DNA from 4 places in the Kitasatospora sp. NPDC004669 genome. Region 1 is predicted to be linked to each of the others. Evidence: riboswitches for the same ligand, from Rfam matches in the RefSeq annotation. Region 1 holds a riboswitch; each other region holds the start of a gene.
The links. Region 1 has a riboswitch for cobalamin ahead of metE (5-methyltetrahydropteroyltriglutamate--homocysteine S-methyltransferase). Riboswitches for the same ligand answer to the same signal wherever they lie in the genome.
Positions count from the first base shown of each region.

Region 2: it holds a riboswitch for cobalamin, as region 1 does, so the genes downstream of both, ABZW30_RS05975 (HoxN/HupN/NixA family nickel/cobalt transporter) here and metE (5-methyltetrahydropteroyltriglutamate--homocysteine S-methyltransferase) in region 1, are expected to answer to the same signal.
Region 3: it holds a riboswitch for cobalamin, as region 1 does, so the genes downstream of both, ABZW30_RS19885 (ribonucleoside-diphosphate reductase subunit alpha) here and metE (5-methyltetrahydropteroyltriglutamate--homocysteine S-methyltransferase) in region 1, are expected to answer to the same signal.
Region 4: it holds a riboswitch for cobalamin, as region 1 does, so the genes downstream of both, ABZW30_RS32400 (cobalamin biosynthesis protein) here and metE (5-methyltetrahydropteroyltriglutamate--homocysteine S-methyltransferase) in region 1, are expected to answer to the same signal.

Region 1 covers NZ_JBEXKB010000039.1:11,288-18,146, reverse strand. The annotation lists gene ABZW30_RS28240 (hotdog domain-containing protein) at 164-592, opposite strand; gene metE (5-methyltetrahydropteroyltriglutamate--homocysteine S-methyltransferase) at 652-2,991, opposite strand; cobalamin riboswitch at 3,140-3,334, opposite strand; gene ABZW30_RS28230 (3-hydroxybutyryl-CoA dehydrogenase) at 3,383-4,249, opposite strand; gene aceB (malate synthase A) at 4,275-5,885, opposite strand; gene aceA (isocitrate lyase) at 6,054-6,859, opposite strand, start outside.
Region 2 covers NZ_JBEXKB010000005.1:1,244-8,102, reverse strand. The annotation lists gene aroB (3-dehydroquinate synthase) at 1-131, shown strand, start outside; gene aroQ (type II 3-dehydroquinate dehydratase) at 140-568, shown strand; gene ABZW30_RS05990 (AAA family ATPase) at 1,067-1,867, shown strand; gene ABZW30_RS05985 (DNA-formamidopyrimidine glycosylase family protein) at 1,982-2,791, shown strand; gene ABZW30_RS05980 (metalloregulator ArsR/SmtB family transcription factor) at 3,132-3,515, opposite strand; cobalamin riboswitch at 3,597-3,790, shown strand; gene ABZW30_RS05975 (HoxN/HupN/NixA family nickel/cobalt transporter) at 3,822-4,931, shown strand; gene ABZW30_RS05970 (hypothetical protein) at 5,148-5,273, opposite strand; gene rpmG (50S ribosomal protein L33) at 5,299-5,463, opposite strand; gene ABZW30_RS05960 (aminopeptidase P family protein) at 5,780-6,859, shown strand, end outside.
Region 3 covers NZ_JBEXKB010000022.1:15,852-22,710, reverse strand. The annotation lists gene ABZW30_RS19885 (ribonucleoside-diphosphate reductase subunit alpha) at 1-1,883, opposite strand, end outside; cobalamin riboswitch at 2,076-2,209, opposite strand; gene ABZW30_RS19880 (hypothetical protein) at 2,531-3,631, shown strand; gene ABZW30_RS19875 (glycosyl hydrolase) at 3,771-5,225, shown strand; gene ABZW30_RS19870 (hypothetical protein) at 5,380-6,306, shown strand; gene ABZW30_RS19865 (glycosyltransferase family 2 protein) at 6,374-6,859, shown strand, end outside.
Region 4 covers NZ_JBEXKB010000050.1:13,908-20,766, forward strand. The annotation lists gene ABZW30_RS32400 (cobalamin biosynthesis protein) at 1-906, opposite strand, end outside; cobalamin riboswitch at 1,005-1,148, opposite strand; gene ABZW30_RS32405 (helix-turn-helix transcriptional regulator) at 1,344-2,036, shown strand; gene ABZW30_RS32410 (alpha/beta hydrolase) at 2,160-3,284, shown strand; gene ABZW30_RS32415 (hypothetical protein) at 4,070-5,395, shown strand; gene ABZW30_RS32420 (CDP-alcohol phosphatidyltransferase family protein) at 5,462-6,286, opposite strand; gene ABZW30_RS32425 (phosphatidylserine decarboxylase) at 6,327-6,859, opposite strand, start outside.

The DNA.
Region 1 (6,859 bases):
GTTCGGGCTCGACGCCCGGATTGACCTCTGAGCAGCTCTGCGATGCGCATCCATGCACTGGCATTGACCGTCAGACAGCAGATCGCGACAGCCGGTCACCTGCCGGCCGGGCATGAGGTGCTGTTCGTGCCGGCCGGTCCAGGGTGGACCGGCCGGCACTGGGCTATTCGGTGTCGGTGTGTCCTGGCCGGGTGTGTCGGCGTTGGTCGCGGGCGTGTCGTTCGCGGCGTCGGTCGGGTGCGGTGACGGGGTCGAGTGCGGGGACGCGGTGTGGTTGGCCGTCGGCGTCGATGGCGACGAAGATGAGGTGGGCGGTGGCGACCCGGCTGACCGGGCCGGTGGTGTTCCAGCGTTCGGCGGTGACGACGACACCGACGTCCATCGAGGTGCGCCCCGCCCGGTCCACCTGGGCTCGGACGGTGAGCAGATCGCCCGCGTGGACCGGGGCGAGGAAGGTCATCTCCTCCACCGAGACGGTGACGGCCGGTACGCCCGCGTGCCGGCCCGCCGCGGCGGCTGCCGCGTCGTCGATCAGTTTCATCACCACGCCGCCGTGGACGGTGCCGTAGAGGTTGGTGTCGTGCTCGCTCATGATGTGCGCCAGCGTCACCGCCGAGTCGGCTGGCGTGCGCGCGGGGGCGGCGGGGGCGGTCACCGGCCGCCGTCCGGGGTGGCGAGGGTGGCGCGGACCGCGCGGGCGGCGGCGACGAGGTTCTCCAGGGCGGGGCGGACCTCGGCCCAGTGGCGGGTCTTGAGGCCGCAGTCGGGGTTGACCCACAGGCGTTCGGCGGGGAGGTGGGCGAGGGCGGTCCGGAGCAGGCCGGTGATCTCCTCGGTCGTGGGCACGCGCGGGGAGTGGATGTCGTACACGCCGGGACCGGCCTCGCGCGGGTAGCCGGCGGTGGCGAGTTCGGCGGCGACGGCCATCGCGGAGCGGGCGGCTTCCAGGGAGATGACGTCGGCGTCGAGGTCGTCGATGGCGCTGAGGATGTCGCCGAACTCGGCGTAGCACATGTGGGTGTGGATCTGGGTGTCGGCGCGGACGCCGCTGGTGGTGAGGCTGAACGCCTCGGTGGCCCAGGCGAGGTAGGAGGCGTGGGCGGTGCGCCGCAGCGGGAGGGTCTCGCGCAGGGCGGGTTCGTCGACCTGGACGACGGCGGCGCCGGCTGCTTCGAGGTCGGTGACCTCGTCGCGCAGGGCGAGGGCGACCTGGCGGACGGTGTCGGCGAGCGGCTGGTCGTCGCGGACGAAGGACCAGGCGAGCATGGTGACGGGGCCGGTGAGCATGCCCTTGACCGGACGGTCGGTCAGGTCCTGGGCGCAGCGGTACCAGTCGATGGTCATCGGGTGCGGGCGGGAGACGTCGCCCGCGATCACCGGGGGCCGGACGTAGCGGGTGCCGTAGGACTGCACCCAGCCGTGTCGGGTGGTGAGGAAGCCGGTGAGCTGCTCGGCGAAGTACTGGACCATGTCGTTGCGTTCGGGTTCGCCGTGCACCAGGACATCGAGGCCGGTCTTCTCCTGGAAGGCGATGACCTCGCGGATCTCGGCCGCCATCCGCTCCCGGTAGCCGGCGGCGTCGATCCGTCCTGCCCGCAGCTCGGCGCGGGCGGTGCGCAGGTCGGCGGTCTGCGGGAAGGAGCCGATGGTGGTGGTGGGCAGCGCCGGCAGGCCGAGTCGGGCGTGCTGGGCGGTGGCGCGCTCGGTGTACGGGGTGGTGCGGCGGGCGTCTTCGGGACGGACGGCGGCACAGCGGGCCCGTACGGCGGGGTCGTGGGTGAGCGTCGAGGTGGCTCGGCTGTCGCGGGCGGCGCGGTTGGCGGCGAGTTGGGGTGCGATGGTGTCGCGGCCTTCGGCGAGTCCGCGGGCGAGGGTGACCACCTCGTCGGTCTTCTGGCGGGCGAAGGCGAGCCAGCGCCGGACCTGCGGGTCGAGGTCGCGTTCGGCGGTGGCGTCGAGCGGGACGTGCAGGAGGGAGCAGGACGGGGCGATGTCGACGTGGTTGGCGAGGCCGAGGAGGGTGGCGGAGGTGGCGAGGGCCTGTTCGAGGTGGGCGGTCCAGATGTTGCGGCCGTCGACCACGCCGGCGACCAGGCGCTTGCCGGGCAGGCCGCCGAGCGAGGCGAGGGCGGGGAGGTTGGCGGCGGCGGGGCCGGTGAAGTCGAGGGCGAGGCCCTCGACGGCCGTGCGGGCGAGGACGGGCAGGGCTTCGCCGAGGGCGTCGAAGTAGGAGGCGACCAGCAGCCGGGGCCGGCTGGTGAGGGCGGTCAGGTCGCGGTAGGCGCGGGCGGTGGCGTCCAGTTCGGCCGGGGTGCGGTCCTGGACGAGGGCGGGTTCGTCGAGCTGCACCCACTCGGCTCCGACGGCGCGCAGGTCGGCGAGGATCTCGGCGTAGACGGGCAGCAGGCGGTCGAGCAGGGTGAGCGGCTGGAAGCCCGCGGGTGCGTCGGCGTGCGGCTTGGAGAGCAGGAGGAAGCTGATGGGCCCGAGCAGTACGGGCCGGGTGGTGTGGCCGAGGAGTTTGGCCTCGGCGAACTCGGTGAGCGGCTTGCCCGGGTCGGCGCGGAAGACGGTGTCGGGGCCGAGTTCGGGGACGAGGTAGTGGTAGTTGGTGTCGAACCACTTGGTCATCTCCAGCGGTGCGACGTCGGCGGTGCCGCGAGCTGCGGCGAAGTACACGGCCAGCATGTGCTCCGGGGTACCGGGCCGGGCGTCGGCCGGGGCGGCGGCGCGGTGCCGGGGCGGAACGGCACCCAGCATGAAGGCGGCGTCCAGCACGTGGTCGTAGAGCGAGAAGTGGTTGCTGGGGATCTCGCCGATGCCGGTGGCGGCCAGCTGCTGCCAGACGTCGCGGCGCAGCTTGGCGGCGGTGGCCAGCAGGTCCGCGGCGGTGGCGTGGCCGGCCCAGTAGGCCTCGGTGGCGCGCTTGAGTTCACGCCCGGGGCCCTGGCGGGGGTAGCCGTGGACGGTGGCGATGGGATGGGTGGTCACGGAACTCTCCTTCGCGAGTTCGCACGGACCCCGAGGGGGAGGGTGCGCGAAGGAGCGGGCCCGGGGAGTGAGTCCGCCGTGCCCGTGCCGCCGCCGACCTTCCCGCGAGGTCCCGGTGAGACCGCGCGCCGCTGCGGCGCACGGGCAGTGGCAGGTCTTCGGACTCGCGGGCGCGCCGGGCCCGTTGGGCCGTACCGGCTCCTACCGGCCGTCGCTTCCCAGGGCCCATCGGGCTCCCAGTGCTGTTGACGGCTTTCGTTCCCACTCACCGCTGCGGGGCAGTTCCGGATTCCCACCGGATTCCCTCTTGCGACGCATCCCGCCTGGCGGACGGGGCGAACCAGCTGCACCGCTCACCCTAGCCGCACCCGGCGCCTCGGGTCGATCGGGTTCACCGGGTGGGGTGCCGGTGGAAGCCCCGGCCGGACTTGCGGCCGAGCAGGCCGGCCTCGACCATGCGCGAGAGCAGCGGCGGGGGCGCGTAGAGCGGCTCCTTGTACTCGTCGTACAGCGACTGTGCGATGGCCTCCACCGTGTCCAGGCCGATGAGGTCGGCGAGTTGGAGGGGGCCCATGGGGTGGGCGCAGCCGTGGATCATGCCGGCGTCGATGTCCTCCGGGGTGGCGTGGCCGGCTTCGGCCATGCGGATCGCGGAGAGCAGGTAGGGCACCAGCAGCGCGTTGACGACGAAACCGGCCCGGTCCCGGGAGCGGATGACGTGCCTGCCGAGTGCGACCCGCGCAAAGGTCTCCACCCGTTCCAGCACCGCTTGGTCGGTGTGCAGCGACGACACCAGCTCGACGAGCGGCATGACGGGCGCCGGGTTGAAGAAGTGCAGACCCAGGACGTGGGAAGCGCGGCCGGTGGCGATGCCAAGGCGGGTGACCGGGATGGCCGAGGTGTTGGTGGCCAGCACGGCGTTCTCGTCGGCGAGCACCTTGTCCAGGGTGCTGAGGACGTCGGTCTTGACCCGCTCGTCCTCGACGACGGCCTCGACGACCAGTTGACGGTCGGCGAGGGCCTCCAAGTCGTCGGCGAACAGCAGGTGCGCCCAGGCATCGGTACGCTGCTCCTCGCTGATCCGGCCGCGGTCGGCGGCGCGGTGGAGGGAGCGGTCGATGCGGGCGCGGGCGGCTCGCAGTGCGGCCGGGCCGTTCTCGCAGACGATGGTGTCCAGGCCGGCGCGGGCGAAGACCTCGGCGATGCCGGAGCCCATCTGTCCGGCGCCGACGACGGCGACTCGTCGGATCTCGTTCATGGCTATGCCTCCGTACGGGGTTGGTTCAGGCTGCGGTGCGGACGCGGACGAGGTGGCGGGCGTAGGCCTCGGTGGTGAGGAAGGCGGGGAGGGTGTCGCCGAGGGCGGTCTCCTCCAGGATCCGCACCGCGTTGTCGACGAGTTCGGGGTCGGCGCCCTCGGCGATCAGGGTCGCCCGCTCGCGGTCGATCAGCCGCCGCACCGCGTCCGCGGTGGCGAGCGTGCCGCCGGTGAGCCGGGTGCAGTGGTGCTGCCACTGCCAGATCTGGCAACGGGCGATCTCGGCGGTGGCGACGTCCTCCATCAGCCCGAAGACGGCGACCGCCCCCGAGCCGCCCAGCCAGGCAGTGAGGTAGCGCAAGGCGACGGCGACGTTGGAGCGCAGGCCCTGGTCGGTCGGCAGGCCGGCGGAGAGCCGGTGGACGCCCAGCAGGTCGGCGGCGGTGACCTCGACGTCCGCGCGGGTGCGGTCGAGCTGGTTCGAACGCTTGCCGAGGACGGCGTCGAAGGCAGTGCGGCAGATGTCGACGAGGCCGGGGTGGGCGACCCAGGAGCCGTCGAAGCCGTCGCCGGCCTCGCGCTCCTTGTCGGCGCGGACCTTGGTCAGGGCGACTTCGTTGGCCTCGGGGTCGCGCTGGGGGATGGCGGCGGCCATGCCGCCGATGGCGTGGGCGCCGCGGCGGTGGCAGGTGCGGACGAGTAGTTCGGTGTAGGCGCGCATGAAGGGCTGGGTCATCGTGAGAGTGGCACGGTCAGGCAGGACGTAACGCGGGCCGTGGTGGGCGAAGTTCTTGATCAGGCTGAACAGATAGTCCCAGCGGCCCGCGTTCAACCCGGCGGCATGCTCGCGCAGCTCGTAGAGGATCTCGTCCATCTCGAATGCGGCGGTGATCGTCTCGATCAGGACAGTAGCGCGGATCGTCCCGTGCGGGATGCCCAACTCGGCCTGGGCGAAGGTGAAGACGTCGTTCCAGAGCCGGGCTTCGAGGTGATTCTCCAGCTTCGGCAGGTAGAAGTACGAGCCGGAACCGGCCGCGATCTGCGGTCGGCCGCAGTGGAAGAGGTAGAGGCCGAAGTCGACGAGCGCGCCGATGGCCGGGCGGCCGTCGATCAAAAGGTGCTGCTCGTCGAGGTGCCAGCCGCGGGGGCGCACGACGATGGTGGCCGGGTTGTCCCCGATGTAATACCGCTTGCCCTCGGGGGTGGTGTCGTCGATCCGGCGCTCGATGGCGTCGAGCAGGTTGAGGTGGCCGGTGATGAGGTTGTGCCAGGTGGGCGCGGTGGCGTCCTCGAAGTCCGCGAGCCACACCTTCGCACCGGAGTTGAGGGCGTTGACGGTCATCCGGCGCTCGGGCGGGCCGGTGATCTCCACGCGGCGGTCGGCGAGGCCGGGGCCGGCGCCGGCCACCCGCCAGGTCGGGTCCTCGCGGATGGCGCGGGTCTGGGGGAGGAAGTCCAGGGTGCCGCCGGCGGCCAGCGCGGTGGCGCGGCGCCCGCGTTCGGCGAGCAGCTCGGTGCGCCGGGTGGCGAACCCGTCGTGCAGACGGGCGAGGAAGGCGAGGGCCTCGGGGGTGAGGACCTCCTCGAAGCGGTCCTCGGGTTCTCCGAGGACCTCGACGCGACGGGACTGGCTCATCCGATTCTCCAGGAAGCAGGAAACGTGAAGTGGGTGGGGCCCGGGACCGCGTCCCTCAACGCGGCCCCGGGCGGGTGGGCGGCACGGAGCTCCCTCGCTCCGCTGTGCGAGCCGCCGGGGATGGCACGCTCCGACGGGATGTGACCGAGCCCGCCGGGCGGCCGGGCATCAGTGGAACTGCTCGGCCTCGGTGGAGCCGGTCAGGGCGAGGGTCTCGGCGTCGGGGTTGAGCGCGGTGGAGACCAGGTCGAAGTACCCGGTGCCGACCTCGCGCTGGTGCTTGACGGCGGTGTAGCCGTCCGGCACGGCCGCGAACTCGGCCTCCTGCAGGTCGACGTACGCCGTCATGCCGTGCTCGGCGTAGCCGCGGGCGAGCTGGAACATCGAGTGGTTGAGCGCGTGGAAGCCGGCCAGGGTGATGAACTGGAATCGGTAGCCCATCGCGCCCAACTCCCGCTGGAACTTGGCGATCTGGTCGTCGTCCAACGCCGCCTTCCAGTTGAACGACGGCGAGCAGTTGTAGGCCAGCATCTTGTCCGGGTACTCGGCCTTGACCGCCTCGGCGAACTCGCGGGCCTGGGCGAGGTCCGGGGTGCCGGTCTCCACCCACAGCAGGTCCGCGTACGGAGCGAAGGCGAGGCCGCGGGAGATCACCGGTGCCATGCCCGGCTCGACCCGGTAGAAGCCCTCGGCGGTGCGCTCGCCGGTGCAGAACCGGGCGTCGCGCTCGTCCACGTCGGCAGTCAGCAGGTTGGCGGCCAGCGCGTCGGTACGGGCCACGATGACGGTGGGCACGTCCGCGATGTCGGCCGCCAGACGCGCGGAGTTGAGGGTGCGGATGTGCTGGGCGGTGGGGACGAGCACCTTGCCGCCCAGGTGGCCGCACTTCTTCTCCGAGGCCAGCTGGTCCTCGTAGTGGATGCCCGCCGCACCGGCCGCGATCATGCCCTTGGTGAGCTCGAAGGCGTTCAGCG
Region 2 (6,859 bases), on a different contig from region 1:
TGAAGATCGACAAGAAGTCGCGCGGCGACCTGATCCGCTTCATCGTCCTGGACGGCCTCGGCAAGACCTCCGTGCTGGAGGGCCCGGACCCGTCGCTGCTGGTGGCCGCCTACGCGGAGGTCTCCTCGTGACCCGGGTGATGGTGCTCAACGGCCCCAACCTCGGTCGGCTGGGCAGCCGCGAGCCGGACGTCTACGGCGCCACCTCGTACGCCGGACTGGTCGAGCGCTGCACCGCGCTGGGCAAGGAGTTCGGCTTCGAGGTCGAGGTGCACGAGACCAACTCCGAGCAGCAGATGGTGGAGTGGCTGCACGAGGCGGCCGACGGGCAGGTGCCCGTGGTGATCAACCCGGGTGCGTTCACCCACTACTCGTACGCGATGCGGGACGCCGCCGCGCAGCGGACCGCGCCGCTGATCGAGGTGCACATCTCCAACCCGTACGCCCGGGAGACCTTCCGGCACAACTCGGTGATCGCCGCGGTGGCCTCCGGTACCATCGCCGGCTTCGGGATCGGGTCGTACGAGCTGGCGCTGCGGGCGCTGGCCGAGCAGCTCACCTCGCGGTGAGCTTCGGTCGACCCGAATCGGCTTCGGCTGACGCGAGTTGATCCGGACGGACCTGACCTGATCTGAGCTGACCCGGGCGGCCTGCGGGTTGACGTGAGCTGATGTCGGCCGAGGTCAGAGCGGGTGGGGCGAGCCGGCGGCCCGGCGGCGGACTGTGCCCGCCGCCGGGCCGCCGTGTAGTGTCCCCGCTGAGAGGTGTCGGGAGGTGCCGTGACGCAGTACGCCGGAGGTGGGCAGGTCCCGCCGCGTCCCGCCGCTCCGCCGGTGCCACCGGGGGGCGGTACGGGGGTGTCCCCGTCGGGGACGCCGTTTCCGCCTCCTCCGCCTCCGTCGGTTCGGCCGCCGGCCGCTCCGGCGCCTTCCGCCGGTCCGGCGCCTTCCGCCGGTATTGTGCCCGCCCCGGCTCCCGGGCCGGTGCCCGCTCCGGTTCCCGCCGCCGTGCCGGTGCCCGCTCCGGTTCCCGCCGCCGTGCCGGTGCCCGCCCCGGCTCCCGCCGCCGTGCCGGTGCCACCGCCTCCGGTCGCGCCCGCACCCGCTCCTGTACCTGCTCGGACACCGGCGCCCGCTCAGGCACCGGCACCCGCTCGGGTACCCGCCGCGCCCGCTCCGGCACCCGCTCGGGCCGCGGCGCCGCAGCCCGCGCCGAGTGCGCCCGTGCCGGCCGGGGGTACCGGGCACTTCGTGCTGCCCACCGGTACTCCCGTCCAGCTCCCCGCCCACCCGCTGCAGCGACACGCGCCCGCCGGGCCGATCGCCGTGCTGCTGATCGGCCCCGCCGGGGCGGGCAAGACCACCGTCGCCCGGTACTGGGCCGAGTGCCGGGCCACCCCGACCGCCCACATCAGCCTGGACGACGTCCGCGAGTGGGTGCAGTCCGGCTTCGCCAACCCGCAGTCCGGCTGGAACAACGCCTCCGAGGCCCAGTACCGGCTGGCCCGCCGCACCTGCGGCTTCGCCTGCCGCAACTACCTGGCCAACGGCATCTCCTGCATCATCGATGACGCCGTCTTCCCGGACCGCCCGGCGATCGGCCTCGGCGGCTGGAAGCGGCACATCGGGCCAGGCATGATCCCGGTCGTCCTGTTGCCCAGCCTGGACTCGGTGCTGCAGCGCAACGCCCGCCGCAGCGGCAACCGGCGGCTCGGCGACGAAGAGGTGGCGCGGATCCACGGCCGGATGGCCGGCTGGTACAACTCCGGGCTGCCGATCATCGACAACTCCTACCTGGACATCGCCGGGACGGCCGCCGAGCTGGACCGGGTGATCCTGGCCCGGCTGATGGGCATGCCGGTCCGCTGACGGGCGCCCTCGCTGATCTGTGGCCGCGCTGACCTGCGGCTTCGTGGAGCTGTCGGCGGCGGCTGCGATGATGGACCCCGTCCTGCCGTACTACTTCTGGGGGAGCTGGCGCCCGTGCCGGAAGGCCACATCATCCACCGCCTCGCCGTAGAGAACCGGAAGGCCTTCGGCGACCGCCCGGTCCAGGTCTCCAGCCCGCAGGGCCGGTTCGCCGACGAGGCCAAGGTGATCGACGGGCAGCTGCTCACCGGCGCCGAGGCCACCGGCAAGCACCTCTTCCTCGGCTTCGAGGAGGGCGCCTGGGTGCACGTCCACCTGGGCCTCTACGGCGGCTTCACCTTCGGCACCGGCCCCGCACCCGACCCGGTCGGTCTGATCCGGCTGCGGCTGGCCAACGACGACGGCTACGCCGATCTGCGCGGCCCCAACACCTGCAAGCTGATCACCGACGCCGAGAAGGCCGCCGTCGCCGCCCGGCTCGGCCCCGACCCGCTGCGCGCCGACGCCGACCCGGAGGCCGCCTGGCGCCGGATATCGGGCAGTCGGACGACCGTCGCCGCGCTGCTGATGGACCAGAAGGTGCTGGCGGGCGTCGGCAACGTCTACCGCGCCGAGGTGTTGTTCCGGCACAACATCAACCCGCACCGGGCCGGCCGCGACCTCAGCCGCCGCGAGTGGGACGCGATCTGGGCCGACCTGGTCGCCCTGATGCACGAGGGCGTCGCCGCCGGCCGGATCGACACCGTCCGCCCCGAGCACACCCCCGAGGCGATGGGCCGCCCGCCCCGGGTGGACGACCACGGCGGCGAGGTCTACGTCTACCGCCGCGCCGCGATGCCCTGCCTGGTCTGCGGCGCGGACGTCCGGACCGAGGAGCACGCCGCCCGCAACCTGTTCTGGTGCCCGACCTGCCAGACGGCCTGACCAGCTGATCCGCCCGCCGGCCGGGTGCGGGGAGCAGGCGGATGGATCGGTGCGAAGTGCCGCTCACCGTGCCAGGCACCACGGTGGGCGGCCAGGTGGTGCAGGCCGACAGCATCGGGGGGCGCAGCGCCTTCACCAGCCCGAGCCGGTGCCGAGACCTCGTCAGGTCCGGCCGCCGCGCGGTCCCGCCGTCACCCGCGAGCCGGAACTCGCCGCGCTGACCGGGGCGTTGGGGCGGGGCGTTGGGCCGGGCCGAGGAGGGCGGCCTCGGCGGCACATCGTACTCATCCGGGCGGCTCCTGGTGCCGCTTCGCGCGGGACGGGCGGCCCCGACTGTCGGTCAGCCCGCGGCGGCGGTGGGCTCGTGGTGCTCGGCGGCGGCGCACTCGTCGAGGAGGGGGCGCATGCTGTCGTCCACGAGCCGGTAGCGCACCACGCGTCCGTCCTTCTCCCCGGTGACCACGCCCGCTGTGCGGAGCAGCCGCAGGGCCTGGGAGACGGCGGGGTCGCGCATGCCGGTGGCAACCGCCAGGTCGGTGACGGCGAGCGGCCCGGCCCGGTGGAGGGCGAGCAGCAGGGCGAGCCGTCCGGGGTCGGAGAGCAGGGAGAACCGCTCGGCCCAGGACCGGACGTGCGCGGTGTCGCCGATGGCGGCGATGGCCTCGCAGACCCGGTGCCCGTCGATGGTGCGGTGGCCCGCGCGGTCGGCCGGTACGAGATGCATGCGTACATTCTTGCAGGCAGGGGCCTGTGATCCTGAACACCTGCACAGGTGCGCAACCTTGCGAGGGTGGCGCCGGACCCCTACGGTGTTCCCCGCCGTGGTGCTCGGGAAGACCGGTGACGGACCCTCAGGGGTCCCAGTCCGGAGCGGCCCTCGCCACTGTGATCGGGGGAGAGTTGTCCGAACCCACATGCCACTGGGCGTCTCGTGCGCCTGGGAAGGCGGGTCCGGAAGCCCCGTAAGCCAGGAGACCGGCCACGGCATCTCACGAAGTCTTTCCACGAGGTGCTGGAGCGTGATCCGAAGATGACCCTGCCCGAAACCGCCACTCCTGCTGAGGCGGCCCCCTCCGTCCTGCCCACCTTCAGGTGGAAGCGCGAGGACACCATACGTACGGCCGGGCTGATGGGGGTGATCCTGGCCATGCACGTGGTGGCCTTCGGGACGCTCATCTTCCTGGTCGCGCCCCACAACTACGCGGTCGGTACCCAGGTCTTCGGGGTGGGCCTGGGTATCACCGCGTACACCCTCGGCATGCGGCACGCCTTCGATGCCGACCACATCGCGGTGATCGACAACACCACCCGCAAGCTGATGGCGGACGGCAAGCGGCCGGTCTCGGTCGGCTTCTGGTTCGCCCTCGGACACTCCTCGATGGTGGTTCTCATGGCCGCCCTGGTGGCGGGTGGCGCCCAGCTGGCGAACACGCTGATGGACGACGAGTCGACCACCCACAAGTGGCTCGGGATGGTCGGCACCACCACCTCCGGCGTCTTCCTCTACCTGATCGGCGCGCTCAACCTGGCGGCGCTGATCGGCATCATCAAGGTGTTCCGGGCGATGCGGGCCGGGCAGTACGACGAGGCGGAGCTGGAGCAGCACCTCGACTCGCGCGGCTTCATGGCCCGGGCGCTGAACCGGGCGACCCGCTCGATCACCCGGCCCGGGCAGATGTTCCCGGTGGGCATGGTGCTGGGCCTCGGCTTCGACACCGCGACCGAGGTCACCCTGATGGTGATGGCCGGCTCGGGTGCGGCGGCCGGGCTGCCCTGGTACGCGATCGTCTGCCTGCCGCTGCTGTTCGCGGCCGGGATGAGCCTGTTCGACACCCTGGACGGGACGTTCATGAACTTCGCGTACCAGTGGGCCTTCTCCAACCCGGTGCGCAAGGTGTACTACAACCTGACCATCACTGGGCTGTCGATCGCGGTGGCCTTCATCATCGGCACCATCGAGCTGGTCGGGGTGCTGCACGAGAAGCTCGACCTGACCGATCCGGTCACCGGGTTCATCGCGGACATCTCACTGGACAACGTCGGGTACGCGATCGCCGGGCTGTTCGTGGTGGTGTGGGCGATCGCGATCGCGTACTGGAAGCTGGCCGGCGTCGAGAAGCGCTGGACGCCCGCCGAGTAGCCCGTCGGGCACGCTGCCGCGAGCAGCAGCGTGCCCGCGACGGCGAGCCCGGCGCCGACCACCTGGACCGGGCGCAGCCGCTCCTTTACCGCAACGCGGGGGAGCGGGTGCTGCGGTTGACCATGGTGGTGTCGGTGCCGCCGCCGCGCTGAGGCCGCTTGTCGCAGGCCGAAACGGTGCCTCCCCGGGGTGGGGCGGCGCCGTTTCGGCCTGTCGTCAGTGCCGGTTGCCGTAGCGGCGGTGGAACCGTTCGACCCGGCCGGCGGTGTCGGGCACCCGCGACCGGCCGACCTTGTCGCGGAAGACGACCGGGCGGTAGTCGGGGTGGATTCCGGACTTCACGGGTGGGCTCCTTCGGGGGTGTTCGTCAGCGCTCTTCGCGGAAGTCGACGTGCCGGCCGGTGGCCGGGTCGTACTTGCGCAGGACCAGCCGGTCCGGGTCGTTCCGGCGGTTCTTGCGGGTCACGTACGTGTAGCCGGTGCCGGCGGTGGAGCGGAGCTTGATCACGGGGCGCAGTTCACTGCGGGTCACGGGGTGTCCTCCCGGGGGCCTGGGGTGCCGGGTTCGACGGGCTGGGCCGAACCTGTATCGAAATGGAAGTCGTTTTCACCCGGTTTAACGTGGGCTCCGTCCTGCCCATTCCCGGACGCCGGGGGAGCGTCCATGTCCGCCCGCCGCGCGGCCGCCGCCCTCGACCGGCGCCCTGAGGGGCGAAAATCGGCCGGCCCCGCTCCCGGGAGTCCCCCGGTTCGTTCGCCACCGGCTCGCCGGGTCTCGGGGGGTGGGCCCGTGCCCCCTCGGCGGCGCTCGGCGGGCGGTTTGGGGTGGGGGTTCGTAGGCTCGACGCATGGTGGATGCGTACGCGGGTCGGCGGGAGCGGGTGAGGGAGCACTGCAGTGCGGCCGGGGCCGATGCGGCGATGGTCACCCGGGCGGCGAACGTGCGGTATCTGACGGGCTGCGCGCCCTGTGGGGCGACCTTGCTGCTGACCCGGGAACGGGCGCTGCTCGCGTTGCCGGACGACCTGCCGCCGGACGACACGGGGGAGCACCTGATCGTCGCGGACGTCACCCAGGTGCCGGTGTCGGCCGGGGCGGACACCGCGCTGGCCGCCGCGGCCGCCGCCGCGCGGCTGGGGGTGCGGGACCTGGCGGTGGAGGAGCACGACCTGTCCGTCACCCGGCACCGGGCGGTGGGGGGCCTGGTGGAGGGCGCCCGGCTGGCGGACCTCGGCCAGGTGGTGGAGCGGCTGCGGGTGGTCAAGGACGAGCATGAGATCGCCGACCTGCGGATCGCCGCCGAGATCGCCGACCAGGCGCTCGGCGAGCTGCTGGAGTCGATCCTGGTCGGCCGTACCGAGCGGCACCTCGCGATGGAGCTTGAGCGCCGGATGATCGACCACGGGGCCGACCGGGCCGCCTTCCCGGTCTCGGTCGGCACCGGCAACCACTCCGGCCAGCCCGCCCACCAGCCCACCGACCGCCGGGTGGAGGAGGGCGACTTCCTCACCGTGGTGATGGGCGCCCAGTACCGCGGCTACGGCATCTCGACCGCCCGGACCTTCGTGATCGGCGCCGCCCCCGAGCCCTGGCAGGTGGAGCTGCACCGGCTGGTGTTCCGCGCTCAGCGGGCCGGCCGGGAGGCGCTCGGGCCGGGTGTGGAGCAGTGCGTACCCGACCGGGCCGCCCGGCAGGTCCTGGAGGCGGCGGGCCACGCCGAGACCTCGCCGCACCCGGTGGGGCACGGCATCGGGCTGGAGATCCGGGAGGCGCCGCGCCTCGGTCCGTCGGACATGGGTAAACTGGACAGCCGCGTGCCGGTCACCGTCGGCCCAGGGGTGCACCTCCCGGGCAAGGGCGGGGTCCGGATCGAGGACACGCTCGTCGTGCGCCCCCTCGAGGAGGGCGGGCCCGAGCTGCTCACCATC
Region 3 (6,859 bases), on a different contig from region 1:
CACTCGTACACGCCGGCGATGGACGCGATGGTCGCGGTCGGGGCGATGGCCAGCAGCAGCGAGTTGCGCAGGCCGGTCTCGGCGATCCGGGCGCGCAGGGCGGTCCAGCGGTCGGCCCACTGCGGGGCGGCGCTCGGGAAGTGGTCGATGTGCAGCTCGCCGCGGGCGGCGCGGGTCTCGCCGTACGCCTCGTGGCGGCCGAGCTGCTCGGCCAGGTCGGCGGAGCGCTCGTAGGCGGTGAGCATGATGCGCTCGGCGATCAGCGTCGAGAGCTGCTTCGCCTCCGCCGAGTCGAAGTCGATCCGCAGCTTGAAGAAGACGTCCTGCAGGCCCATCACGCCCAGGCCCACCGGGCGCCAGCGGGAGTTGGAGGTGCCGGCCTCGGTGGTCGGGTAGAAGTTGATGTCCACCACGCGGTCGAGGAAGGTGACGGCGGTGCGCACGGTGGCGTCCAGCCGCTCCCAGTCCATCGCACCGAGCAGGTCCTCGACCGAGGCCCCGGCGGCCACGTGCGCGCCGAGGTTGACCGACCCCAGGTTGCAGACGGCGGTCTCGGAGTCGTCCGTGACCTCCAGGATCTCGGTGCACAGGTTGGAGGAGTGCACCGTGCGGCCCGGCAGCGCGGTCTGGTTGGCGGCGCGGTTGGAGGCGTCCTTGAAGGTCATCCAGCCGTTGCCGGTCTGCGCCAGGGTGCGCATCATGCGGGCGTACAGGGTCTGCGCGGGGATGGTGCGCACGGCCTTGCCGGCCAGCTCGGCCTTGCGGTAGGCCTCGTCGAACTCGGTGCCCCACAGGTCGACCAGCTCGGGCACGTCGGCCGGGGAGAACAGCGACCAGTCCTGGTTGGCGTTGACCCGGCGCATGAACTCGTCCGGGATCCAGTGCGCCAGGTTGAGGTTGTGGGTGCGGCGCGCCTCCTCACCGGTGTTGTCGCGCAGCTCCAGGAACTCCTCGATGTCGGCGTGCCAGGTCTCCAGGTAGACGCAGGCCGCGCCCTTGCGGCGGCCGCCCTGGTTGACCGCGGCGACCGAGGAGTCGAGGGTGCGCAGGAACGGGACGATGCCGTTGGACTTGCCGTTGGTGCCGCGGATCAGGCTGCCGCGCGAGCGGATGCGCGAGTAGGACAGGCCGATGCCGCCGGCGTGCTTGGACAGGCGGGCGATCTGCGCGTAGCGGTTGTAGATCGAGTCCAGGTTGTCCAGCGGGGAGTCGAGCAGATAGCAGCTCGACATCTGCGGGTGCCGGGTGCCGGAGTTGAAGAGCGTGGGCGAGGAGGTCAGGTACTCCAGGCGGCTCATCAGGCCGTACAGCTCGGCCACCTCGCGCACCGACTGCTCGGAGTCGCCGACCGCCAGGCCGCAGGCGACGCGGAGCAGGAAGTGCTGCGGGGTCTCGATCACCTTGCGGGTGATCGGGTGGCGCAGCAGGTAGCGGGACTGGACGGTGCGCAGGCCGAAGTACTCGAAGCGGTCGTCGCCGGTGGCGTCGATCAGCGCGTCCAGGGCGGCGGCGTGCTTGGCGACGAAGGCCGCGGTGGTGTCGCCGATCAGGCCCTCGGCGTGGCCGACGGCGATCGAGGCGGAGAAGGAGACCGAGCCCTGACTGTTCGCCTCGTCGACGATCTCCAGGGCGAGCAGACGGGCCGCCAGCTTCGAGTACTGGGGGTCCTCGGCGATCATCGACGCGGCGGCGTCCACGGCCAGCCCGCGCAGCTCGGCGAAGTCCGAGCCGGCGTGGCGGCCGCGCAGCGCGGCGGCGGCGACATGGCCGGGGTCGACCTCGGTGAGGTCGGCGCTGCGGTCGGTGAGCAGCCGCAGCAGCGCGCCTCCGGGGTCGGAGACCGTCGAGTCGGTGAAGGCGGTACCGGAGCCCTGGGTGGGCAGGGTGGCTGAGGCAGCGGTGGTCAAGGCGCTCTCTCCTGGCGGCGATCGGCGGCGGTGATCGGGTGGCGCCGGGCCGATCTGGGCAGGGGAGCACGGCGCGAACGCAAAACGCGCCGCGCGACGGTGTCTCCCCGGCCCGCCCGCGAGGCCCGGAGGGGTACTGCTCGTGCCGGCGCGGCCTCTGCGGGAGGGCCGTGGCGCACGCTGTTCGGCAGGTACTCGGACTCGCGGGTACGGCTGCTGGAGCCGCCCGCACACCGCTGCGGGGCAGTCCCGGACTCCCACCGGGTTCCCCTGCATCGACAGCAGGAGTGAGCATACATGTAGTGGTGTCTCACTGATGCGGCACCACATGTTGTGCGGCGCGGTGTGTTGGGGCGATGACCGGCGGTACCGGGCGGGAGGCCGTCCGTGGCTGTTCGTGGCCGTCGGAGGCCCTGGATCCGCGCGGTCGGAGCCCGTGATCCGCAGCGTGGGCGTCCTGGTTTCGATACGGAATGGTCACCGGGCGGATCGGTGGTCGGGGGGATGCCCTACGATCTGGGCGCATGAGCGACGGAACTGGCGTACCTGGGCAGGGGCCGCAGGGGACGCCTCCCGCCGGGTCGGGGGGCGCACAGAATCAGCAGCCGGCGGTGCCGGGTCCGGTGCCGCCGCCGAGCGGCGGTTTCGGCCCGCCGCCGGCCTCGTACGGGCCGGTGGTGCCGTCCGCGCAGCCGCTCTCGCAGCCCGTCCCGCCGGTGCCGCGGCCGCAGCCCCAGCCGGTCGCGCAGCCGCAGGCCCAGCCGGTGCCCCAGCCGCAGCCGGTGCCGCAGCCGGCCCCGCAGCCCCAGCCCCAGCCGGTGCAGCCGACGGCCCCTCAGCCGCAGTGGCAGCAGCAGCCGCCCCAGCAGCCGGTGCCGCCCCAGCAGCCGGCGCCGCCGCAGCGCGTCGAGCCGGACTGGGAGGCACTGGCGAACCGCAACGAGGCCGACGGCAAGCGCAAGCGCCGGATGAAGGTCATCGGCATCGCGGCCGCGGTCGTCCTGGTGGGCGGCCTGGCGGCGGGCGGTGCGCTGCTCCTCGGCAAGAAGGGCGACACCAACAAGGCCGGCGGCGGTCCGACCGCCACCGTGTCCGCCTCCACCAAGCCCACCCCCGGCCCGTCGAGCGCGAGCGGGACCCCGGGCGGCCAGTCCGACGACTCGTCGAAGCCGATCTGGGAGGCCGCCACCGACCCGGCGCCGCAGGACGCGGGGGCGCTGTTCTCCGCGACGCAGGTGACGATCAACGGCGCGACCTGGAACCGGACCGTGGTCTCGCTGGACCAGCCCTGCTGGGACGGCAACTCCACCACCGGCGGGCTCGGCAAGATCCTCGGCGACCAGGGCTGTCAGAAGGTGCTCCGGGCGACGTACGTCTCCGGCGACAGCGCGGTGACCGTCGGCGTCGCGGTCTTCGACCACAAGATCCAGGCCGAGACCGCGGTGAAGAACTACGCGGGCCAGCTCAAGGGCCTTCCCGCGCCCGGCGCCCCGGCGTTCTGCGCCAACCCCGGCTGCACCAGCACGCACAGCAGCCTGGGCCGGTACGGCTACTTCACCGTCGAGGGCTCGGCGAAGGGCGGCAACGCCCCGGACGCCACCGCGACCGCGGCGGCCTCCGGGTTCGCGGAGCACGTGAAGGGCCAGCTGCTCCAGCGGGCCAAGGCGGCGGGCTCCGCCACGCCCGGTTCGCAGGGCACGCCGGCGCCCACCCCGGCCGGCTGACCTGCCGTGACACCCCGGTGCCGGCGGATGCGTTCGCCGGGACCGGGGGAGTGTGGCAGGCTCTCAGTGGAGTCATTCGTACGCGTGTTCCGGTTGCGTCCGTGGGGGTCGGTACCGGCGAGCAACCGGAGGAGCGGTCGTGGCCCTGCCCAGTGCCCTGCGCGGCAAGCCGGCCGTCCTGGCCGTGGCCGGGATCGTGGTCGCCGCGGGCGCCTTCGTCCTGCTGGGCCGTGACGACCGGGCCGACGGCGAGCAGCCCGCGCGGGTGCCGGTGTCGGTCGGCCTCCCCGGACGCACCCTGCCGCCGGACGTGGGCCGGGACCTGCTCGCCAGGGACCCGCAGGCCTCGCCGAACGCCCGCGCCGTCCAGCAGTTCCTCGCCGACCTGGAGAGCCAAGCCCGCACCGGGCAGAGCGGCGGGACGGTGATCGGCCAGCACGTCGAGGCGCACAACGAGCGCAACAACCCGGAGTACGGCGACTACCGGGGCACCAAGCAGGTCGGCTACTACTACAAGAAGGCCGCCGACATCACCGGCAAGCTGCCCGGCTTCCTGGAGACCGACCTCGGCCCCGGCTACGGCCAGAACGCCTGGGGTGCCGGCAACCCGCGTTCCTACTCGGCCGGCCGCTGGCCCACCTGCCGCACCGGCTGGCAGTACACCGACGACGCCGTGGACCTGATGACCGCCGTCTGGTCCGGCCACCCGCGCGCCGACGACGGCACCTACGGCAGCTCCGGCGTCCAGCAGAACTGCGACGGCAGCAGCACCGAACTGCCGGACAACGGCGGCGCCCCGGCCGGGATCGTCGGCATGTCCTTCCACCAGCCCTACCCCGGATCGGACGTCAAGTCCTTCGACCGGGTGCTCTGTTCGAACTCCCCGGCGGCCAAGGACCCGGGCTGGTTCGGCCGGGTCGTGGACGCCGCGCACGACACCCCCGAGTACCGGGCGCTGATCACCGACCTGTCGTACCTGGCCGACCACCTGGAGTACCTGGCCGCCCACGACGTGCCGGTGCTGCTGCGCCCGTACCACGAGATGAACGTCCAGGACTGCTCCCGCCGGTTCTGGTGGGCGGGCCAGAAGCCGGCCGACTACCAGGCGCTGTGGAAGATCACCTACAAGTACCTGGTGGAGACCCGGGGCCTGCACAACCTGCTGTTCGTCTGGACGCCGGTGTCCTGGGACGGTGCCCCGGGCGTCGACCCGTGGGACTACTACCCGGGCGCCCAGTACGTCGACGTGGTCGGGGTGGACGACTACAGCGGCAGCCCGGCGCACCCGATCGGCACCGGCGAGGTGTGGACCAAGCGCTACTACGACGGGCTCGCCGCCTACAACAAGCCGCGGATGCTGGCCGAGTCCTTCGCGGTGCCGGTCAACTCCCGCCAGCCGGACACCCTCCGGCGCACGCCCTGGACGATCTGGACGGTCTGGGGGCAGTCGCTCACCTCGGACAACCTGACCCCCGACCAGCCGCGCAACGCCGGTGCGGACGTTAACGCGACCTACCACAGCCCGCTGGCGATCACCGGCGGCTCCGGCTCGTTCGGCGGGAGCGTCGACTGGGGTGGGCTGCACGTCCGGTGAGATCCGCCGGGGTGGTCCAGGGCCGGCCGGGATCCGCCGGGATTCTTTGAACGGGTGGAATTCCGGGTCCGTTGCGCCGTATGGCATCCTGTGGCGGCGAAACCGAGGGGCTGGCGAACGGTCGGGAGAAGGCCCGAAGGGGCGGGGGTAGGGGATGACACAGACACGTCCGATGCGCGGGGCGGGTGGCCTGGCGGTCGGCTGGGGCGTGGTGCTGCTCGGCTGGGCGGCGTACAACTGCTTCGGCCAAGTCGGCTTCGGCACGTACTTCAAGGGGATCTTCTACTACGGCGGGTCCTCGGTGGACGCCGAGACCGGAAGCCTCAACTACGGCCTGCTGTACCTGCTTTCCGGTCTCCTGCTGCTGCGCGGGCGCGACTGGGCGCTCGGGGTGGCGGCCGGTGTGGCGCTGGTCGAGGGCTACAACCGGGTGCGCAGCCTGGCCGGCGCGCTGCTGGACAAGCCGCAGCGGGAGTGGTTCACCGGGACCACCGAGGGCGGGCTCAAGCTCGCGACCTTCGCGGTCGGCGTGGTCGTCACCGCGACGTTGATCCTGCTGCTGGCCCGCTCGAAGTGGCGGGAGCAGCAGGAGGGCGCGGGGGTGCCGGGAGGTGAGGCGCACTGGTCGATCATGCAGACCGTCCCGTCCGCGCCGACGCCCGTGGCGTACGCCCAGCCCCAGCCCCAGCCGGTCGCGCAGCCCCAGCCGCAGCCGCAGCAGTTCCAGCCGCAGCCGGGGTGGCCGCAGCAGCCGCCGGTCCAGCCCGTGTGGCAGCAACCGGTCGCGCCCCAGCAGCCCCAGCCCGGTGCCTGGCCGCCCGCGCAGCCTCAGCCGCAGCAGGTCCAGCCGCAGCACGTTCAGCCGCAGCAGGTCCAGGCCCAGCCGGTGCCGCCGCAGCCGGTTCCGTACGCCCAGCAGCCCAACCAGACGGCGCCGTCGTACCAGCCGACCGTCGCCCAGCAGCAGTGGCCCGCCGCCCCGCCCGCGCCCGGCCAGCCGGCCCCCGGCCCGGTGACCCCGGGACCGGTCGCGCCGGGACCGGTCGTGCCGCCGCCCGCCGACCGTCCGCCGCAGACCTGACCGACCCGCGAACGACCCGCGCCCCGCCAGGGGCCGGACCCACACCAGACGAGGAACGACTTTCACCATGACATCGACAGCCCCTGTGCGGACGGTGATCACCACGTCCCGCGAGGCCGCCCGGCTCGCCGAGCGACAGATGTCGTGGAAACCCCGGGTGCTGCCGTTCTACGTCGCCTTCCTGATCATCTTCGCCTTCTCGATCTGGTCGTACGTGCCCAACCCGACCCCGCTCGGCTGGGCGATCACCATCCTGTGGGGCATGCCGGTGTTCGGCGTGCTGATCGGCTTCCAGGGCGTACTGATGGTCCGTCGGCGGCTGCGCCAGGTGGACCGGATGACCCCGCCGGCGCCGGTCGAGGACGACTTCCTGATCGTGCTGGTGCCGACCATCGGCCGGCACGACACCTACCCGGCGCTGGAGCGCTCGGTGCTCTCGTACGTCGAGCACCTGCCGCCGTACTTCCCGTGGATGCGGGTGGACATCCTCACCGAGGAGGGCTGCGCGGCCGCGGAGAAGATCGACGAGCTGGCCGAGCGCCACCCGCTGATC
Region 4 (6,859 bases), on a different contig from region 1:
GGACAGGAGGGGCCCACTCTCCGGCACTCTCCCCCCGCCTTCGGCCGGGGGCGCCGCCACCGCTCGCTCGTCGCTCGTCGCTTTCGGCACCGGCGCGCCCTTCGGCTCGTGCGGGTACCGGAGCGTCCCGCCCAGGCGTACGCCCACCGCGCCGGCGAAGGCCGACTCGGCCTGGCCCGCGTTCGGGCTCGGGTGCGCGGAGCCGTCCCGGCGCCAGACCCGCCAGGCGGTACGGGGTTCGGGCGCGGCGGCCACCGTCAGCAGCGCGGTCAGCCGGGCGCCCGGCCAGCCGGCGACGTCGTCCAGCCGGGCCGAGGCCCAGCCGAAGCGGGCGTAGCGGGGCGAGCGGTGGCCCACCATGGCGTCCAGGGTGTTCACCGCGCGGAAGGCCAGCAGCCCCGGCGTGCCCGCCAGGGCGCCCCAGACCAGCGCGTTCACCACGGCGTCCGCAGTGTTCTCGGCCACCGACTCGACCACCGCGCGGGCGATCTGCTGCCCGTCCAGCGCGCTCGGGTCCCGCCCGCACAGGTGCGGCAGCCGCTCCCGGGCGGCCGTCAGATCGCCTGCGGTGAGCGAGCGGCCGATGGTGCGCGCCTCCCGGGTCAGCGAGGTGCCGCCGAGCACCGTCCAGGTCGCCGCCGCGGCCAGTGCCGCCCGGCCCAGCGGACGGCGGCCCACCGTACGGTCCAGGGCCAGCGCGCCGGCCGCGACCGCGCCCACGCACAGCGCCGTGTACGCCGTCCCGGCCGCACGGTCGTCGCGCCACAGGCGGCGCTCCAGGCGGGTCGCGGCGGTGCCGAAGAGGGCGACCGGGTGGCCGCGGCGGGGGTCGGCGAAGCGGGCGTCGGCGGCGTAGCCCGCGACGGCGCCCAGCGCGAAGGCGGCGGCGCGGGTCAGCGGGCGCACGACGGCGGGCAGCTCGGAGTCGGACGGGGCGGGGCAGCCTGCATCGCGTGCGTGTCCTCACTCAGGGTCCGCGCCCTGGATCGACGTACCGGGGGCGAGAGTCTCCTGGCTTCCGGGTCGGACGCACCCCCGGAGCCTTCCAGCAGCCTGCCAGCAATGACTGACGGTCCGCCGTGGCACCTTCCGAGCGTGCTCCCCGGTGACAGTGGCGGGACCGCGCCGGACTCGCACCGGCTTCCTCTCCATGCCTCCGTTTGGCCCGAGGATCCCATCACGCGGCCGATCCGTGCGTCAACCGAGGCCTCGGAGGGGTTGGTCACACGGTGTACCGGGTGTCGTGCTGTGCGATCGCCCAGCGCGGTGGAGGCCTCGTCGGCTCCGCTTCGTGTGTTCGGCGGCTGGGGGCGCGGCGAGGGCCGCACCTACCGTTCGGTGCCATGCGCCGCAGAAAGACCCCCGTCGCCGCCCCGCCCCCGGTGCCGTTCTCACCCGAGGCCGCCCGCGCCCACCGGGTCGGCCTCGGCCTGACCCCGGAACAGGTCGCCGAGGGCATGGCCGCCCACGGTGTGCGGCTGCTGTCCGGCCACGTCCTCGCCTGGGAGAACGGCGACCTGCGCCCCGGCGAGGCCGAGTTCATCGCCCTCGCCCGCGCCCTCTGGTGCCCCGCCGCCGACCTGCTGGGCGCCCGCCCGACGCGTCTGAGGGACCACCGCATCGCCCGGGAGCTCGGCCAGGAGGCCGTCGCCGAGCGCGTCGGCATGCTCCTGCCCACGTACCAGGAGGCCGAACTGACCGGCCACTGGGACGGCGACCCGGACCAGACCCACGCCCTCGCCCAGGTCCTGGGCCTGCGGCTGACCGAGCTCGTCGAGGCCACCGGCCGCGCCGAGGCCCTCGACCGGCTCCTGCGCCAGTGCGTCGCCGGCCGCTGGCAACCCCACCTCCGTGCCCTCGCCCGCCTCGTCCCCGTCCCCGAACCCGACCTGGCCGCCGTCCTGCCCCTCCTCCAGCAGGAGCACCACGTCCCCACCCACTGGGGCACTCCCAGCGGCCCCCACACCCCTGCCGGGCCCCTCATCCCCCGGTTCTGGCACCTCCTCGCCGCCCAGCAGACGGCCGTCCCGGTCTGACGATCCCCTTTCCCCTCTGCTCCCGCATGCCCCGGACGGCCCAGCCCGGTGGCCGGGGGCACGCGGCTGCGGTGAACTGGTGTACGAACACCGTCCGGTCCGTGAAGCAGAGCGGGGAACGATATGCGTTGGGGAACCGCAGCCGTTGTGGCGGCCGCCGCCGTCGGGGCCGGGATCGTCGTGGCGATCGGCCGCCGGGCCTCCGAGCGGATAGTCCATCCGGGGGCGGGGACGGGGGCGCCCGTGGAGGAGGGGTCCGGTCCCATCCTGGTGCAGACCCTCGCCGCCGGCCGGGTCACCTTCACCCGCCGCCCGGAGAGCCTGCGGCGCGGCCGCTGGGCCGTGGAGTGGGAGGGCGGCGGGCACGCGGTGGTCGAGGAGATCCTGCACAGCGACGAGCAGGGCGTCACCCGGCGGCTGGTCCGCGCCGACCGGGGCACCCTCACGCCCGGCACCGAGGTCCGCTTCACCCCCCGCGTCCTGCTCGGCGACCCCACCGAGGCGCTAGGCCTCGCCTTCGCAGACACCAGCGCCGACGGCGAGTTGGGCCCCCTCCCCGCCTGGCACCTCGGCGGCAAGCGCGGCACCTGGGTGATCCTGGTCCACGGCACCGAGGCCGACCGCCAGCAGACCCTGCCGGTCCTTCCGGTGCTCGACCGCCTCGGCCTGCCCGTCCTGGCCGTCACCTACCGCGGCGACGAGGGCGCCCCCGCCTCCCCGGACGGGCTCAGCCACTTCGGCGCGACCGAGTGGCGCGACATCGAGTCGGCGATACGGCTGGCGCTCGACCACGGCGCGGGCCGGGTGATCCTCTACGGCTGGTCGCTGGGCGCCACCACGGTCCTGCACACGGCGGCCCGCTCGGCCTGGGCCCACGCCGTCAGCGGATTGATCCTCGACTCGCCCGTCCTCGACCTCCCCGCCTCCGCCCGCCGCGACGCCGCCCGGGCCGGCTTCACCGGTGTCGCCGCCGAACTGGGCGCCCTTGCCGCCGAGGGCCGCACCGGGGTCGACCTGGCCGACTTCTCCCGCCTCGCCGAGGGCGCGGACCTGCACGCCCCCACCCTGGTGCTGCACAGCCCCAGCGACCGGATCGCGCCCTTCAGTACCGTCCAGCGCCTCGCCGCCGCCCGCCCCGACGTGGTCAACCTCCAGACCTTCCCGGGAGCCGGCCACGCCGCGCTGTGGAACTCCGCCCCCGACCACTACACCGAACTCCTCCGCCGCTGGCTCACCCCCCTCCTCTGACCCGGCCGGGGCTCACCTCGGGGCCGACATCGGCCCTGAACGCGAGAAGTCGACCCACCCGACTTCTCACGCGTCACCCCCGCCCCGTCACCCCCACGCCGGCACCCCCGCCCCGTCACCCCCACGCCGGCACCCCCGCCCCGTCACCCCAACGCCGGCACCCCCGCCCCGTCACCCCAACGCCGGCACCCCCGCCCCGGGCCGCACCGTCGGCCCGGGGCGGTTGCGGGTTCTCCCCGCGGTCCGCAGCCGCCCGCGCGGACCCCGTTCGATTCGCTGTCCGGTTCACGCCCGCCCGCCGTTCCCGCGCGCGCACCAGAAGTCGGCCCCGCCGACTTCTGGTGCCGAACTCCCGCCCGGCCGACACATGCCGCCTGGCCGGATTCCCACCCACCGCGGCCCCGCACACCCCCGTCCCGACACGCAGCGTGACCGGGCGAGCGAGCACCGCGACGACCCGGCGCGACCCTGGCATGGCCCCGCCACACGTTTCCGGCCAGGCGGTTTGCCTCTGTTGCCCGATCTTGCGGAGGTGCCGTCCCCGGTCGCCCGGTCGTACGGACAACCGGATGTGACAGAAGGCCGGTACAAGGGGAAGACTGCTCGACGTGACGTCTCGGAACCCGCGCGACCGTGATGCCCCGCTCCCGCCGACGATCGGTACCGGTGCGACGGTGACCCGTCTCCCCGGTACGGCCCCCCGACCTTCCGGTGGCAGGCCGGGCGGGGCCGGTGTACCCCGGCGACGAGGGCCCGCGCCGGCGCCCGGACGGGGCCGGGTTCCCATGCCGGAGGGCTTCCCCGCGCCGGCCGAGCTCGCGCCGCTGGCCCGCCGGATGCTGGTGGACGCCGTCCGGATCGCCCGTTGGGCCGGTGAACTGGATGAGGTCGACAAGCGTGGCGAGCTGCTCCCGGAGGACGCCCGTGCGGCGGGCCGGGCGCTGGCCATGACGGTCGGCGCCGCCGCCAAGGCATGGGGGCAGGCGCTGCTGGTCGGCCTGGTGGAGGCCAGGGACGGCGGGGCCGGCCCCGGCTGGCGCCTGCACGCCTGGGAGCACGACGACGAGGCCGTGGTGCGCGGCTGGTCCGGGCTCTTCGACGCCTGGACGCTGCTCGCCCCGGTGCCGCCCGCCGCGTTGCGCGGCGTGTTCGCCGTGCTGGCCGGGCAGGCCGTGGACCAGGCCCCCCAGCTGCTGTCCTTCCTGCACCTGGTGGACGGCCCGGTGGCCGAGAGCGAGCTGCTGGAGCTGCTGCGCCGCGGCCTGGACGAGCGCCGGGTCGGCGCGGCCCTCGGCGGCCCGGGCATGTCCCCGGTACCGCACGCGGCCTCGGCCGTCTCCGCCGTCCGCGGCACCTGCCGCGAGCCGCAGATCGACACCCCGGCCGCGCCCTCCGACGTGGCCGCCGTCCTGGACTGGATGCTGGACGGCCTGGCGGCGGTCGGCGCCGTGGTGCGCCGCAACGATGCCGCCGAGCTGTCCCCGCTGGGCCACTGGGCGGTGCGGGCGAAGCTGGAGGAGATCTGCACGGTCGCCCAGACCGCGGCCGGGCACATCGAGCAGAGCGCCTTCGAGCTGCTGAACGCCTGCGCGGACTACTCGCCGGGCCCGGCCCGGGCCGAGTTCCGCGCCTGGGTGGCGGCCCGTCCGGCGGACCGCGCGGTGGCCGAGCTGCTGGAGGCCGCCCAGGGCGACGACGCGCTGGTGCGCGGACTCGCTTTCGAGGCGCTGCGGGTGGCCGGCGGACCGGCCGAGCAGGCGGTCCGCGCCTCGGCGGACGAGCCGGTGCTGCGCCCGTACGCGCTGCTGTGGCTGGCGGAGCGCTCGGACGAGGGCGTCTCCCCGGCGGACGTGCTGGGCGCGGAGGACGCGGCCTGGCTGTGGGTGGACACCGCAGCCGCGGTGCTGGACCACGGCGAGACGGAGCTGCTGGTGGGCCACGTCGAGGGCGCCTCGGCGGGCGACCCGGTGCGGCTGTTCGCCCGGGCCCGGCAGTCGGGGCACCCGCGGGCGGCCTCGGTGCTGACGGCGGTCTCGGGCGTGCACCCGGACCCGGGCGTGGCCCGGGCGGCCCGGCGCTCCGCCTTCAGCGTCCACACCGGCGGCGCGTAGCGGACCCGGAAACGAGGAAGGGCCCGGAACCATCAGGTTCCGGGCCCTTCACACATCTCGGGAGACTCAGCCGAGCCGCGACTCCGCCCGCCGGGCGCGGACGTCGCCGACCTTCTGGCCGACCTTGCGCCGGATGACCAGCAGCGGCGCCATCGCCGCGAGCGTGATCTGGGCGAAGGCGCCCACGTGCATCAGGGTGTCGCCGCCGGGCAGGCCGGTGGCCCAGGCCGCCAGGCAGCCGATGGAGACGACGATCCAGCAGAGCGTGGCGGTGGCCAGCAGCCCCTGGGGCTTCGGGTACTCGATCCGGCTGACCATGAGGTACGCGGCGCCGAAGATGGCGAGCAGACCGGGCAGGAACGGCGGGTCGAGCAGCACGATGGCGATGACCGTCATCGCGCCCATCGGGCAGGGCATGCCCTGGAACACGCCCGGCCGCATCTTGACGGCCGAGAAGCGGGCCAGGCGCAGGACCACCGCCAGCAGCACGGTCAGCGCGATCAGCGCCGAGAGCTTGGTGTTGGAGCCCTGGGAGACCATGCCCCACACCGCGACGAAGTAGGCCGGCGCGATGCCGAAGCTGATCAGGTCGGCCAGGTTGTCGAGTTCCGCTCCGAGGGCGGAGGAGCGGAGCTTCCGCGCCACCAGGCCGTCGAAGAGGTCGCACATCGAGCCGATCAGCAGCAGCGTCACCGCGGTGGCGGCGCTGTGCCGGTCCGGAACGGCGTCCGGGTTGGTGATGTGCGGGACCAGGACCCCGGTGGTGATCGAGTAGATCGCCAGGAAGCCGCAGACGGCGTTCCCCAGGGTCAGGAAGTCGGCGGTGGACAGGTGCTGCGGAGAGCGCGGGGCGCGCAACTCGCGGTCACGTGCCCAGCGGCGACGGCGCAGGGCCGTCTCCTCGTCGTCCAGGCCGACGATTGTCTCAGGATCAGTCACGGTCAAGGCGCGTCACCCCGGCTGTGGTCTTCTGGCCGACCTCGACGCCGACCTCGACGCCGGCCGGCAGGTAGGTGTCGACCCGGGACCCGAACCGGATCAGACCGATCCGGTCGCCCTGCTCGACCTTGGTTCCGGCGGCCACGTACGGCACGATGCGACGGGCCACGGCCCCCGCGATCTGCACCATCTCGATGTCGCCGAGCTCGGTGTCGAAGTGCCAGACGACCCGCTCGTTCTGGTCGCTGTCCTTGTTGAACGCCGGCACGAAGCCGCCCGCCACGTGCTCCACCGACGTCACCGTGCCCGGCAGGGGCGCGCGGTTGACGTGGACGTTGAGCGGGCTCATGAAGATCGCCACCCGGGTGCGGCCGTCCGGCCAGGCGTCGATGCTCTGCACCACGCCGTCGGCGGGGGAGATCACTCTGCCCGTGCCGATCTCACGCTCGGGGTCGCGGAAGAACCACAGCATGCCCGCGCTGAGCGCGCAGGCCGGAACCGCAGCCAGGGCCCACTTGCCGCTAC